3 regions of the Shewanella yunxiaonensis genome follow, and region 3 is predicted to be linked to each of the others. Evidence: predicted binding sites of a transcription regulator. Region 3 holds the regulator's gene; each other region holds the start of a gene.
The links. Region 3 encodes NrdR, which represses ribonucleotide reductase genes. Its sites were predicted from a motif close to AAACACNANATNTNGTGTTT; they were not measured.
Positions count from the first base shown of each region.

Region 1: nrdD (anaerobic ribonucleoside-triphosphate reductase) is a predicted target of NrdR. The motif match lies at 3,850-3,869, and genes of this name have one in related genera.
Region 2: nrdA (class 1a ribonucleoside-diphosphate reductase subunit alpha) is a predicted target of NrdR. The motif match lies at 4,171-4,190, and genes of this name have one in related genera.

Region 1 covers NZ_CP073587.1:2,255,328-2,261,864, forward strand. The annotation lists gene KDN34_RS10320 (purine-nucleoside phosphorylase) at 1-204, shown strand, start outside; gene ribA (GTP cyclohydrolase II) at 262-876, opposite strand; gene nrdG (anaerobic ribonucleoside-triphosphate reductase-activating protein) at 1,160-1,633, opposite strand; gene nrdD (anaerobic ribonucleoside-triphosphate reductase) at 1,678-3,795, opposite strand; gene rssA (patatin-like phospholipase RssA) at 4,090-5,046, opposite strand; gene KDN34_RS10345 (DEAD/DEAH box helicase) at 5,234-6,537, shown strand, end outside.
Region 2 covers NZ_CP073587.1:1,956,527-1,963,063, reverse strand. The annotation lists gene KDN34_RS09000 (NADPH-dependent 2,4-dienoyl-CoA reductase) at 1-201, shown strand, start outside; gene yfaE (class I ribonucleotide reductase maintenance protein YfaE) at 236-577, opposite strand; gene nrdB (class Ia ribonucleoside-diphosphate reductase subunit beta) at 546-1,676, opposite strand; gene nrdA (class 1a ribonucleoside-diphosphate reductase subunit alpha) at 1,721-4,006, opposite strand; gene KDN34_RS08980 (HAD family hydrolase) at 4,387-5,070, opposite strand; gene ubiG (bifunctional 2-polyprenyl-6-hydroxyphenol methylase/3-demethylubiquinol 3-O-methyltransferase UbiG) at 5,075-5,785, opposite strand; gene gyrA (DNA topoisomerase (ATP-hydrolyzing) subunit A) at 6,122-6,537, shown strand, end outside.
Region 3 covers NZ_CP073587.1:998,022-1,004,558, forward strand. The annotation lists gene KDN34_RS04665 (alpha/beta hydrolase) at 1-126, opposite strand, end outside; gene glyA (serine hydroxymethyltransferase) at 358-1,611, shown strand; gene nrdR (transcriptional regulator NrdR) at 1,718-2,170, shown strand; gene ribD (bifunctional diaminohydroxyphosphoribosylaminopyrimidine deaminase/5-amino-6-(5-phosphoribosylamino)uracil reductase RibD) at 2,173-3,297, shown strand; gene KDN34_RS04685 (riboflavin synthase) at 3,300-3,956, shown strand; gene ribBA (bifunctional 3,4-dihydroxy-2-butanone-4-phosphate synthase/GTP cyclohydrolase II) at 4,093-5,211, shown strand; gene ribH (6,7-dimethyl-8-ribityllumazine synthase) at 5,316-5,792, shown strand; gene nusB (transcription antitermination factor NusB) at 5,804-6,211, shown strand; gene thiL (thiamine-phosphate kinase) at 6,291-6,537, shown strand, end outside.

The DNA of each region.
Region 1 (6,537 bases), 1.3 Mb from region 3:
GCAGGGAAGCTCGACTTCAACCGAGTACTGGTACTCCGTACAGCTTCCGATTACGACCAGGAAGCACCTGGACAAACTCCGGTGCAAGCGCTGGCGGCTAACGGTAGTGGGTATAAGCCTGCGGTTGTAAATGCTTACCGCGTTGCCGATGCGGTAACCCAAGATATCATTGCGCACTGGGCGCAATGGCAAGACGGGATTTAATTCGCTATTAACGATAAAGGCCGGATAATCCGGCCTTTATTCACAACCCTCGGAAAGTTAATCCTGATGTTCCTCAAAATAGGAATCCGGAATTAAATGCCCTAATTCGTGAGATTTGGTTTTCAGGTAAAACTCGTTGTAGCGGTTTTTACCTACTTGCAGCGGCACCCGTTCCACGACTTCGACGCCAATATCCTTCATGGCTTTCATCTTGCGCGGATTGTTGGTCATCAGCCGTACTTTGTGGACGCCGATCTTTTCCAGCATGGGGGCAATCATATCGTATTTGCGCATATCGGCCGGGAAGCCTAACTGCTCATTTGCTTCAACGGTATTGGCTCCTTGATCCTGTAATGCATAAGCACGGATTTTATTGAGCAACCCAATTCCCCGCCCTTCCTGACGCAAATAGAGAATAAAACCGCGACCTTCTGCGGCAATGTTCTGCATCGCAGTTTGCAATTGAAAACCACAATCACAACGCAAACTGAAAAGTGCATCACCGGTGAGACATTCAGAATGAATACGTCCTAGCATTGGCTCTTGCGCATTCAACTCACCATAGGTCAATGCCACATGTTCCTTGCCAGTTTCAGTGTCTTCGAAACCGTGCATTGCAAAAATACCCCAAGGCGTTGGTAGCTTGGCAGTGGCAATATATTTAATTGACATCGATTAACCTTAACTACTGCTCTCATTCCATGAGACGGTTAATGTCTCTCAGCATAGAGACTTACATATACATTGATTCAGGCGGGCCATTTTAGGCTGTTTCACGTTAAATCGGAATACCTGTAGCAAAGGCTTGTTCTACTTTAGAAAAGCACTGCCGCACAGTTAGTAACCTGAAAACCGTTGACTGTGAAGTATAACAATTTCCGGCTATGACGGCAGTGGTTTGTGAATGCAAAAAATGACGGCTATTTTTCGATATAACCCATCAAATTGCAGAGTGTCATTGATGCTCGTGCAGATGATGCACAATCTGGTTACTGGAACCACGATAAATCAATGATGGATCGGCCAGCGTTTGCTCAAATTTGCCATCAATCAACACATCGATATAGGGCAAAACAGAACGTTGCGCTGCGTTCAGCTCACTTAATTTATAACCGGTCCACAGCCAGACATCCTTGCCATCACATTCCTGTCTTACGCGCTTGAGGAGTTGCAATACTGCCGGGACATTAGCTGGAAACAGTGGGTCACCACCAGAGAGTGACAGACCGCGACGGTGTATGCGGCTATCGTTTAAATCCTTAATAATCTGGTCTTCCATCTTTTTATCAAACAGATGACCAGAACGAGGATCCCAGGTGGACTGGTTATAACAGCCTCGGCACTGGTGCTCACAGCCGGAAACAAACAGGGTGCAGCGAGTACCGGGACCATTGACTACATCGACCTGATAATAACGATGATAATTCATGATATTGTCCTCTGGTGCGCCCGCTCGGGCGCACCTGGTTGTACTCAAAGATGTTTTACACGACGTTTTACTTCTTCCTGCTTGCCTTGGTTAAAGGGTCTGGCATCAGGACTCCCAAGGTATCCACAGACACGACGGATAACAGACACCCGAGCCGGATCATGGTTGCCACATTTCGGGCACACAAACCCTTTACTGGTACAACTGAATTCTCCGGTATAGCCGCAGTCGTAACATTCATCAATAGGCGTGTTAGTACCGTAATATGGCACGCGGGTATAGCTATAATCCCAAACGTTTTCAAGCGCTTCTACGTTACGTTGCATATTGGGATATTCGCCGTAACAGATGAAACCGCCATTTGACACTTCAGGATATGGCTGTTCAAAGTCGATCTTGTCATACGGATTAACTGACTTTTCAACATCCAAGTGGAAGCTGTTGGTGTAATACCCTTTATCGGTAACACCAGGCACCATGCCAAACTCTTTGACATCCAGTTTGGCAAAGCGGTTACACAGGTTCTCACTCGGGGTAGCATACAGACTAAAACCGTAGCCAGTTTCTTCTTTCCAGCGCACAGTGGCAGCCTTCAGATAGGCGACAATTTCAACGGCTTTCTGACGCAGAACTTCACTGTCATACACGTGGGTTCCGGTGCCATACAATGCGTTGATCGCTTCATGAACACCAATATAGCCCAGTGAAATAGAGGCGCGACCGTTCTTGAAAATATCGGCGATACAGTCATCCGCTTTCAGGCGAACCCCGCAAGCACCTTCCATATACAGAATAGGCGCTACCCGCGCTTTCACATTTTTCAGACGTTCAATACGGGTATCCAGTCCCTTACGGGCAATGGCCAGCCGTTCATCAAGTATCCGATAAAATGCGCTTTCATCACCTTTAGCTTCCAATGCAATCCGCGGCAGGTTAAGACTAACAACCCCCAGATTATTCCGACCTTCGTGCTGCAACTCGCCATCTTGTTCATAAGCCCCGAGGAAACTACGGCAACCCATAGGGGTTTTGAAGGAACCGGTCACCCGCACAACTTCATCATAATTGAGGATATCGGGGTACATGCGCATAGTGGAACATTTCAGCGCCAATTGCTTGATGTCGTAATTGCAATCACCCGGCCTGTGGTTAACGCCATCACGAATCGCAAAAACCAGTTTCGGGAACACCGCAGTCTTATGGTTTTTACCCAGACCTTCCATACGGATTTTCAGAATGGACTCTTGGATCAGGCGTGACTGCCAGGATTTGCCCAAGCCGAAGCCAAGCGTCACAAATGGAGTTTGCCCATTAGCCGTATGCAGGGTATTAACTTCATATTCCAATGACTGGAATGCGTCATGACACTCTTTTTCAGTGCGTTCTTCCGCATACGCGGCAGCATTATTAATGCCCCACTTCTGCGCTACTTCCATATGCTTTTCGTAGCTTTTTGTCACGAATGGCGCCAGTACTTCATCAATACGGTTGATAGTAGTACCACCGTAAATATGGCTGGCAACCTGAGCAATAATCTGTGCAGTAACTGCGGTCGCAGTCGAAATTGATTTTGGTGTTTCAATTTCGGCATTACCCATTTTGAAGCCATGATTCAGCATGCCACCTAAGTCAATTAGCATGCAGTTAAACATCGGGAAGAATGGCGCATAGTCCAAATCGTGGTAATGGATTTCACCGCGTTCATGCGCGTCAACGACGTCTTTTGGCAGAATATGATGCTTGGCATAATGTTTAGCCACAATCCCCGCCAACAGGTCACGTTGGGTCGGGATCACTTTGGCATCTTTGTTAGCGTTTTCGTTGAGCAGTGAGGTATTGGTCTGCTCAACCAAGCCACGAATTTCTAGGCTCAGTTTACTGCCGGTTTCACGGCAGATATCGCGGTCGTGGCGATATTCAATGTAGGCTCTGGCGACAGACTTGTATGGACCATCCATCAACAAGTTCTCCACCCGATCCTGTAATTCCTGGATTTCAACCTCAGCTTTATCTTTAACAGCAGCTGACACTACCGCAGCCAGCGTGGCTGCATAGTCATCATCGTTAATACCACAGTGCGTCGAGGCTGCAAGCACCGCATCCCGGATTCTATTTTCATCGAATTGAGTACGACACCCGTCCCTCTTAATCACTACTGGCATAATCTTCACTCCCTTATGATTGTAATAACCATATATAGTGCTCATTTTTTAGCTAACCACTATATGTGGTAAGATTAGGCTACAAAAACACTAAAGGGATATTGATCTGGATCATGTAAAAGGACAGCTTTTACCACTTGGCAAAATTTGTTGTTGGCGTCCGCTGATTGTGACTAATTACTACTTGACCGGAGAGTCAGTCAACGATAGTGACGCAAAAAAAGCGAAAAATATGTGATAAAAAACACAGCAACCGGTCACGGTGACCGGCTGCGGACGTCATTGGCTAAAACCTCAACACTCGCCGAGTACCGCATCAATGAGATGCGCTGACTGTCTGACAGCGGCTTCTCCAGCAGCAATGGCTTCTTTGGCATGGTGAAATTCCATCGTCCCGATATCGGCAACATTAGGGACAACAAAAATATCTGGGGGATCACCCACTAAGCGCGCCCGCTTATGGCGCTGTTCCAATATATCCATAGACTGCGACATTACCGCCAGCATACCGGGTTCGGTTTTGTTGCCACGAGAAAATTTATGGGAAAGCCCAGCGACGTAGTCCTTACCCTTGGCCCACAGATCCATAAAACCAGAATCACCATGAGCTTCTGAGTTGGCCGTTTCCGTTACAATCTGCTGCTGTGCTTTCATGCTTTGGACATTGACCGGCAATACCTGCAGTTTTTCGCGATGATATCCGTGTAAATCAACACCAATCACCACCTGACACCCCATCGCGCGCGAGACAGACACCGGAATGGGGTTTACCACCGCACCATCCACCAGCCAGCGTTTTCCCTGCCGCACGGGTGACATAATGCCCGGCATCGAGCAAGATGCTCGAACCGCTTGGCGTAAATCACCACTGCGAAACCATACTTCCTGGCCGGAATACAGATCAGTGGCCACTGCGATAAAAGGCTTTTTCAAATCTTCTATCAGTAAATCACCAATGCGGTTTTGGATCGCATCAAAGACTTTATCGCCGCTGATCAGCCCGCCGCGACGCCAGCTGATATCCATCAACCCAAGCACATCCCAACTGGAAAAACTGCAAACCCATTCTTCCAGCTCCTCCAAACGATCGTTAGCATAAGCTGCGCCGACTAAAGCCCCCACAGAACAGCCGGCAATTTTTTGTGGATGGATCCCCATCGCTGCCAGCCCTTTAAGTACGCCGATATGCGCCCAGCCCTTTGCTGCTCCGCTGCCTAATGCAATCCCTATTACCGGTGAAGCGTCTACCATGTGCCAATAACTCCCGTATGGTGATGCAGTTAACGAACTATTCATGCATTCTATCGGGGCGATAAATTCAGATTCAAGAATCTCCGCCACAACTAATGAGAAAAATCTAGCTAAGCTAAGATCAAAACTGCCTAACACGGTAAAACCCGCTATAATATGCCCCCGCAGAATTTTATGGAGACAACCTTTGCAATTTACCGATTTTTCATTGGATAAGCGCCTGCTGCAATCTCTGAAGCATTTGGGGATTGAACAGCCGACTGAAATCCAGGCTGATGCAATTCCTGTTGCGTTGGCCGGACGAGATCTGATGGCGTCATCCAAAACCGGCTCAGGTAAAACGTTGGCGTTTTTACTGCCGGCATTGCAAAGACTGATGTCTACTAGAGCGCTCAGTAAACAGGATCCACGCGTGTTGATCCTGTTACCCACCCGAGAATTAGCCAACCAGGTGTATAGTCAGTTGCGGCTGCTGGTGGCCAATACTCAGTACAAAGCAGTGAGTATTCTCGGGGGCGAGAACTTCAATGATCAAGCTAAAGCGCTGGCACGTAATCCCCATATTATCGTGGCAACGCCGGGGCGTATTGCTGATCACCTGCAGCAACGTCATCTGTATCTTAACGGATTGGAACTCCTGATCCTTGATGAAGCAGACCGGATGCTGGATTTGGGGTTTGCCCCGCAACTCAGGGCCATTCATCAGGCAGCGGATCACCGGCGACGTCAGACACTGATGTTTTCTGCCACCTTGGATCATCACGATATTCACGAACTGGCGCTAGAACTGCTCAATAATCCTGAACATGTCGCAATTGGCTCCAGCCATGAAACGCATCAGGACATTCAGCAACGTATCTATTTGTGTGACCATCTTGATCATAAAGAAGCGCTGCTGCTGGCACTGCTTAAAGCCGGGTCACACAAGCAAATAATGATTTTTACTGCAACGCGTGAAGACACCGAGCGCTTGGCAACCAAACTGGTACACCAAGGTTATTCAGCCACTGCGCTCAGCGGTGAATTGAAACAAAGTACGCGTAATCAGATCATGGATCAGTTCAGCCGCGGTCAGCAGCAAATTCTGGTAACGACCGATGTGGCCTCTCGCGGACTAGACTTACTTAACGTATCGTTAGTGATCAACTTCGATATGCCGAAGTTCGCGGAAGAATATGTCCATCGAATTGGCCGCACCGGCCGCGCGGGAGCAAAAGGCGATGCCATCTCCTTAGTGGGACCAAAGGATTGGGAAGCGTACATGCGTGTGGAAGCGTTTCTGTCGCAACCACTAGCGACGGCGACAGTTGAAGGGCTTGAACCGGTATTTAAAGGGCTGGCACCGAAAAAGCCTCAAACTAAACGTCGAGTAGCGACCGAGCCTGAAGTATGGAAAAAGGCGGCCGCCAACAAATCACGTAAACCGCAGTCTCGGGATAAACGCTTCCTGACGGCGGTAGATGCAGGGGATACACCAATGCGTCGTAAACC
Region 2 (6,537 bases), 960 kb from region 3:
ATTATGGTGGAAGACAAGGCTCAAGTCATTCCCTGCGATAATGTGGTCATTTGTGCAGGACAAGAATCGAACCTCAGCTTGTTACCAGCATTAGCGCAACTGGGTATTCCTGTGCACATTATCGGTGGTGCTAAACTTGCCGCTGAGCTTGATGCAAAGCGGGCCATTCGTGATGCCGCCGAATTAGCAATGCGGGTGTGACCATGTGGTTGACTGACTACACGGTTTTACTGGCTTAAGCGCGGTATTTTTCTGCTAACAATGGCATATCTGCGCCACGACAGGATAATTCTAAATCTAGATCTTCTTCTGGAATGCAGCAGCAGGGTAGACATTCATCGTCCTGTAATTCTGCTAATGGTTCCGTAAGATAACATACGGAACCACTGCGGATTTTAGTGCGACAACAGCCACAATAGCCGCTGCGGCATTCAGAAAAAATTCGCACTTTTTTAGCTTCCAGCACCTGCAGCAAAGTTTGTGGCTGTTGCTGCCAATTCCACAGCAACAGTGGTTCTCCTTGCAGCAGCACGATTGGTCGCTTTTTAAAGATCAAAGTCTGAGAACTCATTTTCATCCACGGCTGAATCTATCTGTCCCACCAAGTAGGAGGAGACTTCCACTTCCTGTGGCGCGACTTGTACGGCGTCACTTTCTAACCAGTTTTTCATCCACGGTAATGGATTACTGCGTTCTGGGTAAGGCAACGGGAGGTTGACGGCTTTCATCCGTTGGTTGGTAATGTATTCCACGTATTGGCTGAGGATCGCTTCGTTCAAGCCAATCATTGAACCATCTTTAAATAGATATTTTGCCCAGGCCTTTTCCTGTTCGGCAGCGCGCAGGAACAGATCGTACGCTTCTTGCTGACACTCTTTGGCTATTTCACCCATTTCTGCGTCATCACGGCCACCTTGCATCAAATTGATGATGTGTTGAGTACCATTCAGGTGCAATGCTTCATCACGCGCAATAAGGCGAATAATCTTGGCATTACCTTCCATCAGCCGGCGTTCTGCAAAGGCAAATGAACAGGCGAAACTTACATAGAAGCGGATTGCTTCCAGTGCATTCACTGACATCATACATAAGTACAATGCTTTCTTAATATCGTGAGTGGTCACTGAAAGTTGTTTACCGGCAATATTAAAAATACCTTCGCCATGCAAGTGATAAACCTGTGTCAGCTGGATCAGGTGATCATAATAATCGGCAATATCCGTGGCACGTTTGAGGATCTCTTCGTTGACGACAATATCACCAAAGACTACCGAAGGATCATTCACAATATTACGGATAATGTGAGTGTAGGAACGGCTATGGATCGTTTCGGAAAACGACCAGGTTTCAATCCAGGTCTCTAGCTCTGGAATCGACACTAAAGGTAAAAAAGCGACGTTCGGCGAACGCCCCTGAATTGAGTCCAGTAATGTCTGATATTTCAGATTAGAAAGAAAGATGTGTTTTTCATGTTCAGGTAGCTGCACAAAATCGATTTTGTCCCGAGAAACATCAACTTCTTCTGGACGCCAAAAGAAAGACAGCTGCTTTTCAATCAGCTTTTCAAACAGTTCATATTTTTGTTGATCATAACGTGCCACATTAACAGCCTGACCAAAAAACATCGGTTCACGAGTGGCGTCATTGGGTGTTTGACAAAAAATTGAATAAGCCATATTGCGTTCGTCCAAACAAAGGGGCCATCAGGCCCCGTTAAACCTTAAATTTTGCAGGCTCCGCCAGCGCAGCCGTCATCTTCTTTTTCGATACTGATATCATCAAGCTGATCCGATGCACCATCACGCGTGTTGTGATAGTAGAGGGTCTTAACACCCAACTTATAGGCTGTCAGTAAGTCCTTGAGCAGAGTTTGCATCGGAACTTTGCCATTGTCATATTTTGATGGGTCATAGTTGGTATTGGCAGAAATAGACTGGTCAATAAACTTCTGCATAATCCCCACCAATTGCAAATAGCCGTCATTACTTGGCATTTGCCACAATAATTCATAGCGATGCTTCAGTTGTTCGAAATCGGGAACCACTTGTTTCAGCTGCCCATCTTTACTGGCCTTAACGCTGATGAGTCCTCGTGGTGGTTCAATACCATTGGTGGCATTGGAAATCTGCGAAGAAGTTTCTGAAGGCATCAAGGCTGACAGCGTAGAGTTACGTAGGCCATATTGTTTGATATCGACACGTAATTTTTCCCAATCAAGATGTAACGGTTCGCTACAGATTTTATCGAGATCACGCTTATAGGTGTCGATTGGCAAAATGCCTTGCGCATAAGTTGTTTCATTAAATAACGGACACGCACCTTTCTCTTTCGCCAATTCCATGGATGCCTTTAACAGATAATACTGGAAGGCTTCAAAAGTACGATGGGTAAGACCGTTGGCGCTGCCATCAGAATATTTCACACCATGTTTAGCAAGATAGTTGGCAAAGTTGATGACACCAATACCCAGCGTCCGACGATTCATCGAGGCTGTACGCGCAGCCAAGATAGGATAATCTTGATAATCCAGCAGGTTATCTAATGCACGAACGGCTAAGTCTGCCAGCTTTTCCATCTCTTCAAGATTTTCGATGGCACCGAGGTTTAATGCTGACAATGTACACAGAGCAATTTCGCCAGTTGCGTCGTTAACATCATTAAGCGGTTTGGTCGGTAGTGCGATTTCCAAACATAAGTTTGATTGATGTACTGGCGCGACCTGAGGGTCAAACGGGCTATGAGTGTTACAGTGGTCGACGTTTTGAATGTAAATACGGCCGGTGGAAGCACGTTCCTGCATCATCAATGAGAACAGTTCGACAGCACGCAACGAGCGTTTACGGATCGATTCATCCTGCTCATATTTGACGTATAGCCGTTCAAATTCATCCTGATCCGCAAAGAATGCATCATAAAGACCCGGCACATCAGATGGACTGAACAGCGTAATGTTTTCACCCTTGATCAATCTCTGATACATCAGCTTATTGATTTGTACCCCGTAATCCAGATGGCGGATACGGTTGTCTTCAACACCGCGGTTGTTTTTCAACACCAGTAATGATTCGACTTCCAAGTGCCATAACGGATAAAACAGTGTGGCAGCACCACCACGAACACCGCCTTGTGAGCAGGACTTAACCGCCGTCTGGAAGTGCTTGAAGAAAGGAATACAACCGGTATGGAACGCTTCGCCGCCACGAATTGGACTGCCGAGTGCACGAATACGACCGGCATTGATACCAATCCCCGCGCGCTGACTGACATATTTAACGATAGCGGAAGAGGTGGCATTGATAGAGTCGAGACTGTCGCCACATTCAATCAATACGCAGGAACTAAACTGACGTGTTGGAGTTCTCACGCCTGACATGATCGGGGTCGGTAACGAGATTTTAAAAGTAGAAACTGCGTTATAGAAATCTTTAACATACTGCAAACGGGTTTCGCGCGGATAACCTGAGAACAAACAGGCGGCAACCAGCATATAGAGGAACTGAGCACTCTCATAGACTTCATGCGTCACGCGGTTTTGCACAAGATATTTGCCTTCGAGCTGCTTTACTGCAGCATACGAAAACGTCATATCACGCCAATGATCAATATAACCATCCATGACATTCAGCTCTTCAAGGCTGTAATCTTCAAGGATGTGCTTATCGTATTTGCCCATTTCAACCAGTTTGGTGACATGGTCGGCGAGCTTTGGCGGCTCAAATTGACCAAATGCTTTTTTACGCAGATGGAAAATAGCTAAGCGGGCAGCTAGGAACTGATAATCAGGAGAATCAGGAGAGATCAGATCTGCTGCAGCTTTAATGATGGTTTCGTGGATGGCTTCTGTGGGTATGCCATCGAAGAACTGCAGATGCGCCCGCAATTCGACTTCTGAAACAGACACGTTAGCCAGCCCTTCAGCGGCCCAGGTGATAACACGATGGATCTTATCGAGATCAATTTTCTCTCTTTCGCCACTGCGTTTGGTAACTGTCATATTGCTATTCATTGGAGATAGGCCCTGATTTTTATATTTAATGATGATGGCAAACACCATCAAAACTTCCTTTGTACAACAATCAAGCTCTGACCGTACACCGCTGTTTTTATGGATTGTTAGCGGCAAACTACTGTCATTTATTAGTCATGGACTAGTGGGTGTGATTGTCACCTACACACAATATGTGGTGTTTTTGTGTTTACAAGATACCAAGATAGTGAGGCTGACGGCTTTTTGCAAGTGGCGTTTCGGGGCATATCTTGTGGATATCTTTAGTTTGCTTCCCTGACAGATGCGGCAAACGCCGTCAATACGGGGATTAGTGGCTTTTGGGTAAAATTTAAGCAAACAGATTATCGAAGTTTGATTGCTAAAATATGCAGCGATCGTTAACGATCTGGCATCCGGCTTTTCGTTAATAGCGTCGTCAAATGCGATGGTTGCGGTAACAACACATCTGCATCCCACTGTAATGGATCGTCATTGGCATCAATATAACCCCATAACGCAGCGGCGGAAGGCATACTAGCCGCTTTAGCGGCGATGATGTCTCGTTTAGCATCACCGATATACAAGATATTCTCTGGTGCGGCATTGAGCTGCTGCGCTGCAAGTAACATTGGGGCAGGATGAGGTTTACGAAAACAGGTGGTATCAGCACTAATTACTGACTTGAGTTTCGACAACAAGCCGAGTTTTGTCAGCAGGGGTTTGCTATACATTGCAGGTTTATTGGTGACAACGCCCAGTGCTATACCACGCTCTGCCGCGATAGACAGCAATCCGCTAAGTCCATCAAAGAGTGTGGCCTGTGACCCATTTATTTGCTGATAGTGCCGCAACATTAATTGCCTCAGCGATTCCTGCTGTGCCTGATCTGCTAGTGGCACTGCTGCCTGGAGCATTGCCAGTGACCCATTTGATGCTTGAGCACGTAGTTCAGCGAAATCGGCAGCACTCTCGAGTCTGGACTCTGCCAACGTCGCCATTACTGCCGCGATAAGATCGGGCGCCGTATCCACCAAGGTGCCATCAAGGTCAAAAAGCAGTGCAGAGTAGGTCGTTGGCAACATAGTTTTAATCTACTTTCTGGCAGGCAATCATATAATTGACTTCAACACTTGGGGTATAGCTGAAAATACTTGTAATCGGATTGTACTTAATACCCAACGCGTCGCGACAGATCAGGTCAGTATGTTCCACCATGGCGATCAATTCTGATGGGCGCAAAAACTTTCCATGAACATGTGTACCTACTGGCAGCATTTTTAGTAAGTATTCTGCACCAACAATAGTTTGCACCCACGACATCAGATTGCGGTTGATGGTTGAGAAGAATACCCATCCGCCTGGTTTAACCATGTTACAACAGGCATGAATGACGGACTGAGGTTCTGGTACATGTTCCAACATCTCCATGCAGGTGACCACGTCATAGAAATCTGGGTGAGTGATAGCATGTTCTTCAGCAGTTTGCTGTTGATAGTCAATGGTAACACCGGTTTCCAGCGCATGAAGTTTTGCCACTTCCAGGGGCTCATGGCCCATGTCTAACCCGGTAACTTTTGCACCGATTTTCGCCATACTTTCAGACAAAATGCCGCCGCCACAGCCTACATCCAAAACCTGCTGGCCAAAAATACCCCCGGCCTTGAGATCAATATAATTCAGACGCAATGGGTTGAGTTCATGCAATGGCTTAAACTCCCCTTGAGGATCCCACCAACCAGCAGCCATATTTTCAAATTTGGCAATTTCCTGAGGGTCTACGTTGGCATTTTCTTGCATGGCAATACCTTAAGAGATAAATAAAAATACGCACCATTATAACCACAGTTTGACCACCAATGGGTAAGCAACTTAGGTAGATTGTCGTATTTAAAAAGGGCAAGACACTGGTGTTGTTTAAAAAACATCCAACTCGGCGTTTTTTAAGCAAATTTCTCACAAGTTTTTCACTGAAAGCGGCAGATAAACAGCAGTTTGAGTAAATGTAGAATTCTAACCGTTATCAGGGCTACCTGGGTTCAATAACTGTGTTAGAATGGCCCATTACGTTAGTAGGGCTCGACAACGACATGGAACAAAAAGTTGTCAGCTTAATATAAGGGGATCGAGCAGTTTATGACTGATCAGGCTTCATCCATTTCGCCAATTAATATTGAAGACGAACTAAGAACTTCCTACCTCGATTATGCCATGAGTGTAATTGTAGGCCGGGCCTTGCCGGACGTCCGCGACGGTTTGAAACCGGTTCATCGCCGTGTGCTCTTTGCGATGAATGAGTTGAAAAACGACTGGAACAAACCCTATAAAAAGTCCGCCCGTGTGGTCGGTGACGTTATCGGTAAGTATCACCCTCATGGTGATAGTGCTGTGTACGATACTATCGTGCGTATGGCGCAACCATTTTCCCTGCGTTATACACTGGTTGATGGGCAAGGAAACTTTGGTTCCATTGATGGTGATGCTGCAGCGGCAATGCGTTATACAGAAATTCGCATGCAGCGTCTGGCGCATCATCTGCTCGCTGACCTCGA
Region 3 (6,537 bases):
GTAATAATCCTCTGACGCGACAATTTTACTGGGTTGGCGCTGTGGTTCGGCAATCTGATGCGCCACATAGTTGGCGCAGCCACTTAATAACATTAACAATAACAGCGAAAACAGCCGCACGTTCATCTCGGAAGCAGTTCCTTGAGGTTATTTTAATTTTTTCAGATACTGGCATTGCATTTGGGGTATTGCAAGCAGATGAAGCTGTATCTCGCAGGTGAGCCAGTTGTTCGCAAAGTGAAACACTGTCATCTTTCTGTGGAAGGATTTTCATCCTCCTCTGTGCTGGGATTGTGACGCAGAGCAGAGTAGAATACGCGCAACCCTACCGATAAGACTGTCCAGCTGGAGTAACCAATGCTGAAGAAGAGTATGAACATCGCCGACTATGATGCGGAGCTGTTTCAGGCTATTGAAGATGAGAACCGTCGTCAGGAAGAACACATTGAGCTGATCGCTTCCGAAAACTACACCAGCCCACGGGTCATGCAGGCCCAAGGCTCACAGTTAACCAACAAGTACGCCGAAGGCTATCCTGCCAAGCGTTACTATGGCGGTTGTGAGTATGTGGATGTGGTGGAAAATCTTGCCATTGACCGTGCTAAGCAGCTGTTTGGCGCGACTTATGCCAACGTGCAACCCCATTCAGGTTCTCAGGCAAACTACGCTGTGTACATGGCGTTGTTGAAACCCGGTGATACTGTGCTGGGGATGAACCTGGCTCATGGTGGTCACCTGACTCACGGCTCACCGGTTAACTTCTCCGGTAAACTGTTTAACATCATTCCTTACGGTGTCGATGATCAGGGTAAGATTGATTACGCTGAATTGGAAACATTGGCGTTGCAACATAAGCCGAAGATGATCATCGGCGGTTTCTCCGCTTATTCCGGTATCGTTGATTGGGCCAAACTGCGTGAAATTGCTGATAAAGTCGGTGCTTTCCTGTTTGTGGATATGGCCCATGTTGCTGGTCTGGTGGCTGCAGGTGTATATCCAAGCCCAATCCCACACGCACATGTGGTGACGACTACTACGCACAAAACCCTGGCGGGTCCTCGTGGTGGATTGATCCTCTCCGCTGCCGATGACGAAGATCTGTATAAGAAGCTGAACTCAGCGGTATTCCCGGGCAGTCAGGGCGGTCCACTGATGCACGTGATTGCCGGTAAGGCTGTGGCGTTCAAAGAAGCGTTAGAGCCAGCATTCAAAGCTTATCAGCAGCAGGTTGTGACCAACGCCAAGGCGATGGTAGAAGTATTCCTGGAACGTGGCTATAAGATCGTTTCTGGCGGCACTGACAACCATCTGATGCTGGTAGATCTTATCGGCCGTGAACTGACTGGTAAGGAAGCCGACGCCGCCCTTGGTCGTGCCAACATTACCGTTAACAAAAACTCTGTGCCTAATGACCCACGTTCACCTTTCGTGACTTCCGGGATCCGTATTGGTACTCCGGCGATCACTCGTCGTGGATTTAAAGAAGCCGAAGCTAAACTGCTCACCGGCTGGATCTGTGATGTGCTGGACAACGCCAGTGATGAAGCCGTTATTGACACAGTGAAAGGCAAAGTGCTGGAACTGTGCGCTCGCTTCCCTGTTTACGGTTAACCTTTTCAGGCAGATCGATTAAACTGGCATGGCCGCTGCATTCAGCGGCCATTTTTGTTTCTGTTCCCCGCTGGAACAGCCCGGTTTGTTTTGCGCAGGAGGCATAATGCATTGTCCATTTTGCAGTGCGACTGATACCAAAGTGATTGATTCCAGATTGGTGGCGGATGGCCATCAGGTGCGTCGTCGTCGCGAATGCACGCTGTGCCATGAACGTTTTACTACGTTTGAAAGCGCGGAATTGGTAATGCCTCGAGTGATTAAACGCGATGGTTCGCGCCAGCCGTTTGACGAGGACAAATTGCGCGGTGGTATGTTGCGTGCTGCTGAAAAGCGTCCGGTTTCCATCGATAAAATCGAAGAAGCCATCAACAAAATTAAATCGGCGCTGCGCGCCACCGGTGAACGAGAAGTCACCTCTGAGATGATCGGTAATCTGATGATGGACCAGCTGATTGAGCTGGATAAAGTGGCCTATATCCGCTTTGCATCGGTATATCGTGCGTTTGAGGATGTCTCAGAGTTTGGCGAAGCTATCGCCAGTCTGCAGAAGAAGTAATCATGTGGTCGACCATTGATATCACCATGATGAGCCGGGCTATCATGCTGGCTCGTCGTGGCCGTTATACCACCCGCCCTAATCCTAATGTCGGTTGCGTTATCGTTGATGCCAACGGCGTGATTGTGGGGGAAGGCTGGCATCAACGTGCGGGCGGGCCGCATGCCGAAGTCCATGCTTGGCGCATGGCGGGTGACAAAGCGCGAGGGGCGACCGCCTATGTCACGCTGGAGCCGTGCAGTCATTATGGCCGGACACCGCCCTGTGCCAACGGTTTAATTGCGCAGGGGCTGAAGCGGGTGGTGATTGCCATGACTGACCCTAATCCCCAGGTCGCCGGGCGTGGCATCGCCATGTTGCAAGCTGCCGGGATTGACGTTTGCTCAGGATTACTCGCTGATGAAGCGCGCAAACTGAATCCGGGGTTCCTGTCGCGAATGGAACGTGGCCGACCATACGTCACGGTGAAACTCGCGGCGAGTCTTGATGGCAAGACCGCGTTGGCAAATGGCGAGTCCAAATGGATTACCGGGCCAGCGGCACGCGAAGATGTACAGCGACTACGGGCGTTAAGCTGCGCTGTCGTTACCGGCATTGATACAGTGTTGGCTGATGATCCCTCAATGAATGTGCGATATCAGCAATTGGGCTACTTACAGCAGCAACTTGATGAAGATGAACTCATACAACCGCTGCGTGTGGTGCTGGATAGCCGCTGCCGGATGCCGGCGACTGCGCGTATGCTGTCTTTGCCGGGGCAAACTCTGCTGGTCAGTTGTCAGGCGTACCCCGCAGAATTTATGAGAACACTGCCAGCAAATGTACAGTGTTTACAATTACCCGATGTGGCCGGACGCATAGATCTCAGCGCCTTGTTGCAGTATTTGGCAACGAGTTGTAACTCGGTGCTGGTGGAAGCGGGCGCAACTTTGTGTGGTGCATTTATCAGTAATGCGCTGGCGGATGAATTGGTGTTGTATCAGGCACCGAAAATTCTTGGTGCCAGCGGGCGCAACTTGTTGCAACTGCCACAGTATCAACAGTTATCGGACCTCCCATCGCTACAATTAATAGAACAACGTAAAGTAGGTGTCGATAATCGCCTGACGCTGAAACTAGGGGATTAATCATGTTTACCGGAATTATTGAAGCTGTCGGACACCTCAGCCGCATTGAGCGCCGCGGTGATGACATTCGCCTGACGGTAGCCAGTGGCAAGCTGGATCTCAGTGATGTGCAGTTAGGCGATAGTATCGCCACTAATGGTGTATGTCTGACCGTGGTTGAACGGTTATCGGATGGCTATGTGGCCGACATCTCTGCCGAAACCGTGAGTCTTACCGGGTTTGACCGTTATCAAGTCGGGCAGGCCGTGAATCTGGAAAAAGCGGTTACGCCGAGTACCCGTCTGGGCGGACATCTGGTTAGCGGGCATGTAGACGGACAGGCGCGAGTGCTGGAAATCAGTGCTCGCGGTAAGGCAACAGAATATTGGCTGGAAGCGCCGCAAACATTAGCGCGCTATATTGCGCATAAAGGCTCGATTGCCATTGACGGTGTCAGCCTCACGGTCAATGAAGTCAAGGATAATCGCTTCCGTTTGACCATCGTGCCACATACGTCCGGCGAGACGACATTGCCATTACTCAAAGCGGGCGATTTGGTGAATCTGGAAGTGGATCAGATTGCCCGTTATCTGGAGCGGCTGATGCAGCAATCATCAGCAGAAAAGGCTGCCGGTGGTGTGTCGCTGGAGCAGCTCGCCAGAGCCGGATTTATTCGTTAATCAGTGATAATTTTTAACCAAGCACTGGAGCTTGACCGATTACACGTTAGAATTCATCACACTTACTAAACCACGATTTTGGCGAGCCCAATTGCTGCCAAAGTGTGGCTCCTAAAGTCGTATATGGGGTTGTATCATGGCGTTACACAGTATTGAAGAGATCGTCGAGGATTTCCGTCAGGGTAAAATGGTCATTCTGATGGATGACGAAGACCGGGAAAATGAAGGTGATATCATTATTGCCGCTGAAAAAATCACCCCGGAAGCGATCAACTTTATGGCTCGTTACGGCCGTGGGCTGATCTGTCTGACCTTGACCAAAGCACGTTGTCAGCAGCTGCACTTGCCGTTAATGGTAAAAGATAACAGTGCGCCGTTTTCGACTAATTTTACCGTATCCATTGAAGCGGCCGAAGGTGTTACTACGGGCATCAGTGCCCACGACCGCGCGGTAACCGTTCAGAAAGCCGTTGCCAAGCATGCTGAACCAGCAGATATCGTGCAACCCGGACATATCTTCCCGTTGATGGCACAAGATGGCGGGGTGCTGGTACGTGCCGGCCATACCGAAGCTGGCTGTGATTTAGCGCGTTTGGCTGGTTTGGAGCCTGCGGCCGTCATTGTTGAAGTGCTTAACGAAGATGGCACTATGGCACGTCGCCCACAGTTGGAAGCATTTGCCGAGACGCATGGTATCAAAGTGGGCACCATTGCCGACTTGATTGAATATCGCAATAACACCGAAACCACCGTGATTTTGGAAGGTAAATGTAAACTGCCAACCCGTTTCGGTGAGTTTGAACTGCACGCGTTTCGCGACACCATCGATAACCAGTTGCACTATGCGATGGTACGCGGGGAAATTACTGATAACCTGCTGGTGCGAGTGCATCTGCAAAACACTTTCCACGATCTGCTGTATTCCGAACGCGATGAAGTCCGCAGTTGGCCGCTCGATAAAGCCATGGCACTCATTGGTAAGGAAGGCGGCGTGATGTTGCTGTTAGGTAATCAGGAACCGATGAGTGATGTGATCGCCAAAGTCAAAGCATTCGAAGCTGAAGATAAAGGCGAACAAGCGTTACCTCACCGTTCTCAGAAAACTTCGCAGCGGGTTGGTGTTGGTTCACAGATCCTGGCAACCCTCGGCGTCAAGCGCATGCGGTTATTGAGCTCAGTTAAGCGTTATCATTCGCTGGGGGGGTTTGGTCTGGAAGTCACCGAGTATATTCCGGATGACTCTGACAGTAATTAAGTGATTATTTGTTAAAACTCAGCGGCGCGGGCACGGATTGCATGCTATTATAGCGCCGATTTTTGCCCTTAATCGGGTGCTCTTTAGTTTAGTTAGGTAACGACATGAACGTGGTTCAAGGTAATATCGAAGCAAAAAATGCCAAAGTGGCGATTGTTGTGTCCCGCTTTAACAGTTTTATTGTGGACAGTCTTTTGGAAGGTGCGCTGGATACGCTCAAGCGCTTTGGCCAGGTGAGTGAAGACAATATCACTGTGGTTCGGGTTCCAGGAGCTTATGAGTTGCCCTTGACTGCCCGCCGGGTTGCCGCCAGTGGAAAATTTGACGGTATTATAGCGCTGGGTGCTGTGATCCGTGGTGGCACGCCGCACTTTGATTTCGTTGCCGGTGAATGTAACAAGGGCCTAGCACATGTTGCGTTGGAATTTGATATTCCGCTGGCCTTCGGGGTACTGACTACCGACACCATCGAGCAGGCGATTGATCGCGCCGGTGTGAAAGTCGGCAATAAGGGCGGAGAAGCAGCGCTGAGTCTGCTGGAAATGATCAACGTGCTGCAACAGCTTGAACAACATCTGTAACAGGAACCACCATGAAACCTTCTGAACGCCGCAGAGCCCGCCGGTTAGCGGTACAGGCCATGTATTCATGGCAGTTAAGCGGGAACAATGTTGCCGATGTTGAGCACGAATTTCTGACTGAACAGAATATCGATGGGGTCGACGTGCCCTATTTCCGCGAGCTGTTTGTGGGCGCTGCTGGCAAACATATGGAGTTAGATCAACTGATCATCCCGCATCTGGAACAACGTCCGCTGGATGAAGTTGACCCGATAGAAAAAGCGATTCTGCGCTTGGCCACTTTTGAACTGAAATATCGTAAAGATACGCCATTCAAAGTGGTGATTAATGAGGCCATAGAATTGGCCAAGACCTTTGGTGCGGAAGACAGCCATAAGTTCGTTAACGGCATCCTGGATAAGCTGGTTAACAGCAAGTAATTGCGGGACTCGATAAACGGTATCTGCGGGTACCGTTTTTTCATTGCCAGACGGGAGGCCGAAAGCGGCCAGAGTAACAATGAAAGAATTCCAACTAATCGAACATTACTTTACCGGTCAAAGCCAGCACCGCAAGGATGTGAAACTGGGCATTGGCGATGATTGTGCACTGGTAAAACCCACCGAGAATAAATTATTGGCAATTTCTACCGACACCTTGGTAGAAAATGTGCATTTCCTGCCGCAAATGCCTCCCCAGGCATTAGGTTATAAAGCATTAGCCGTTAATCTGTCGGATCTGGCGGCAATGGGCGCCGAGCCCGCCT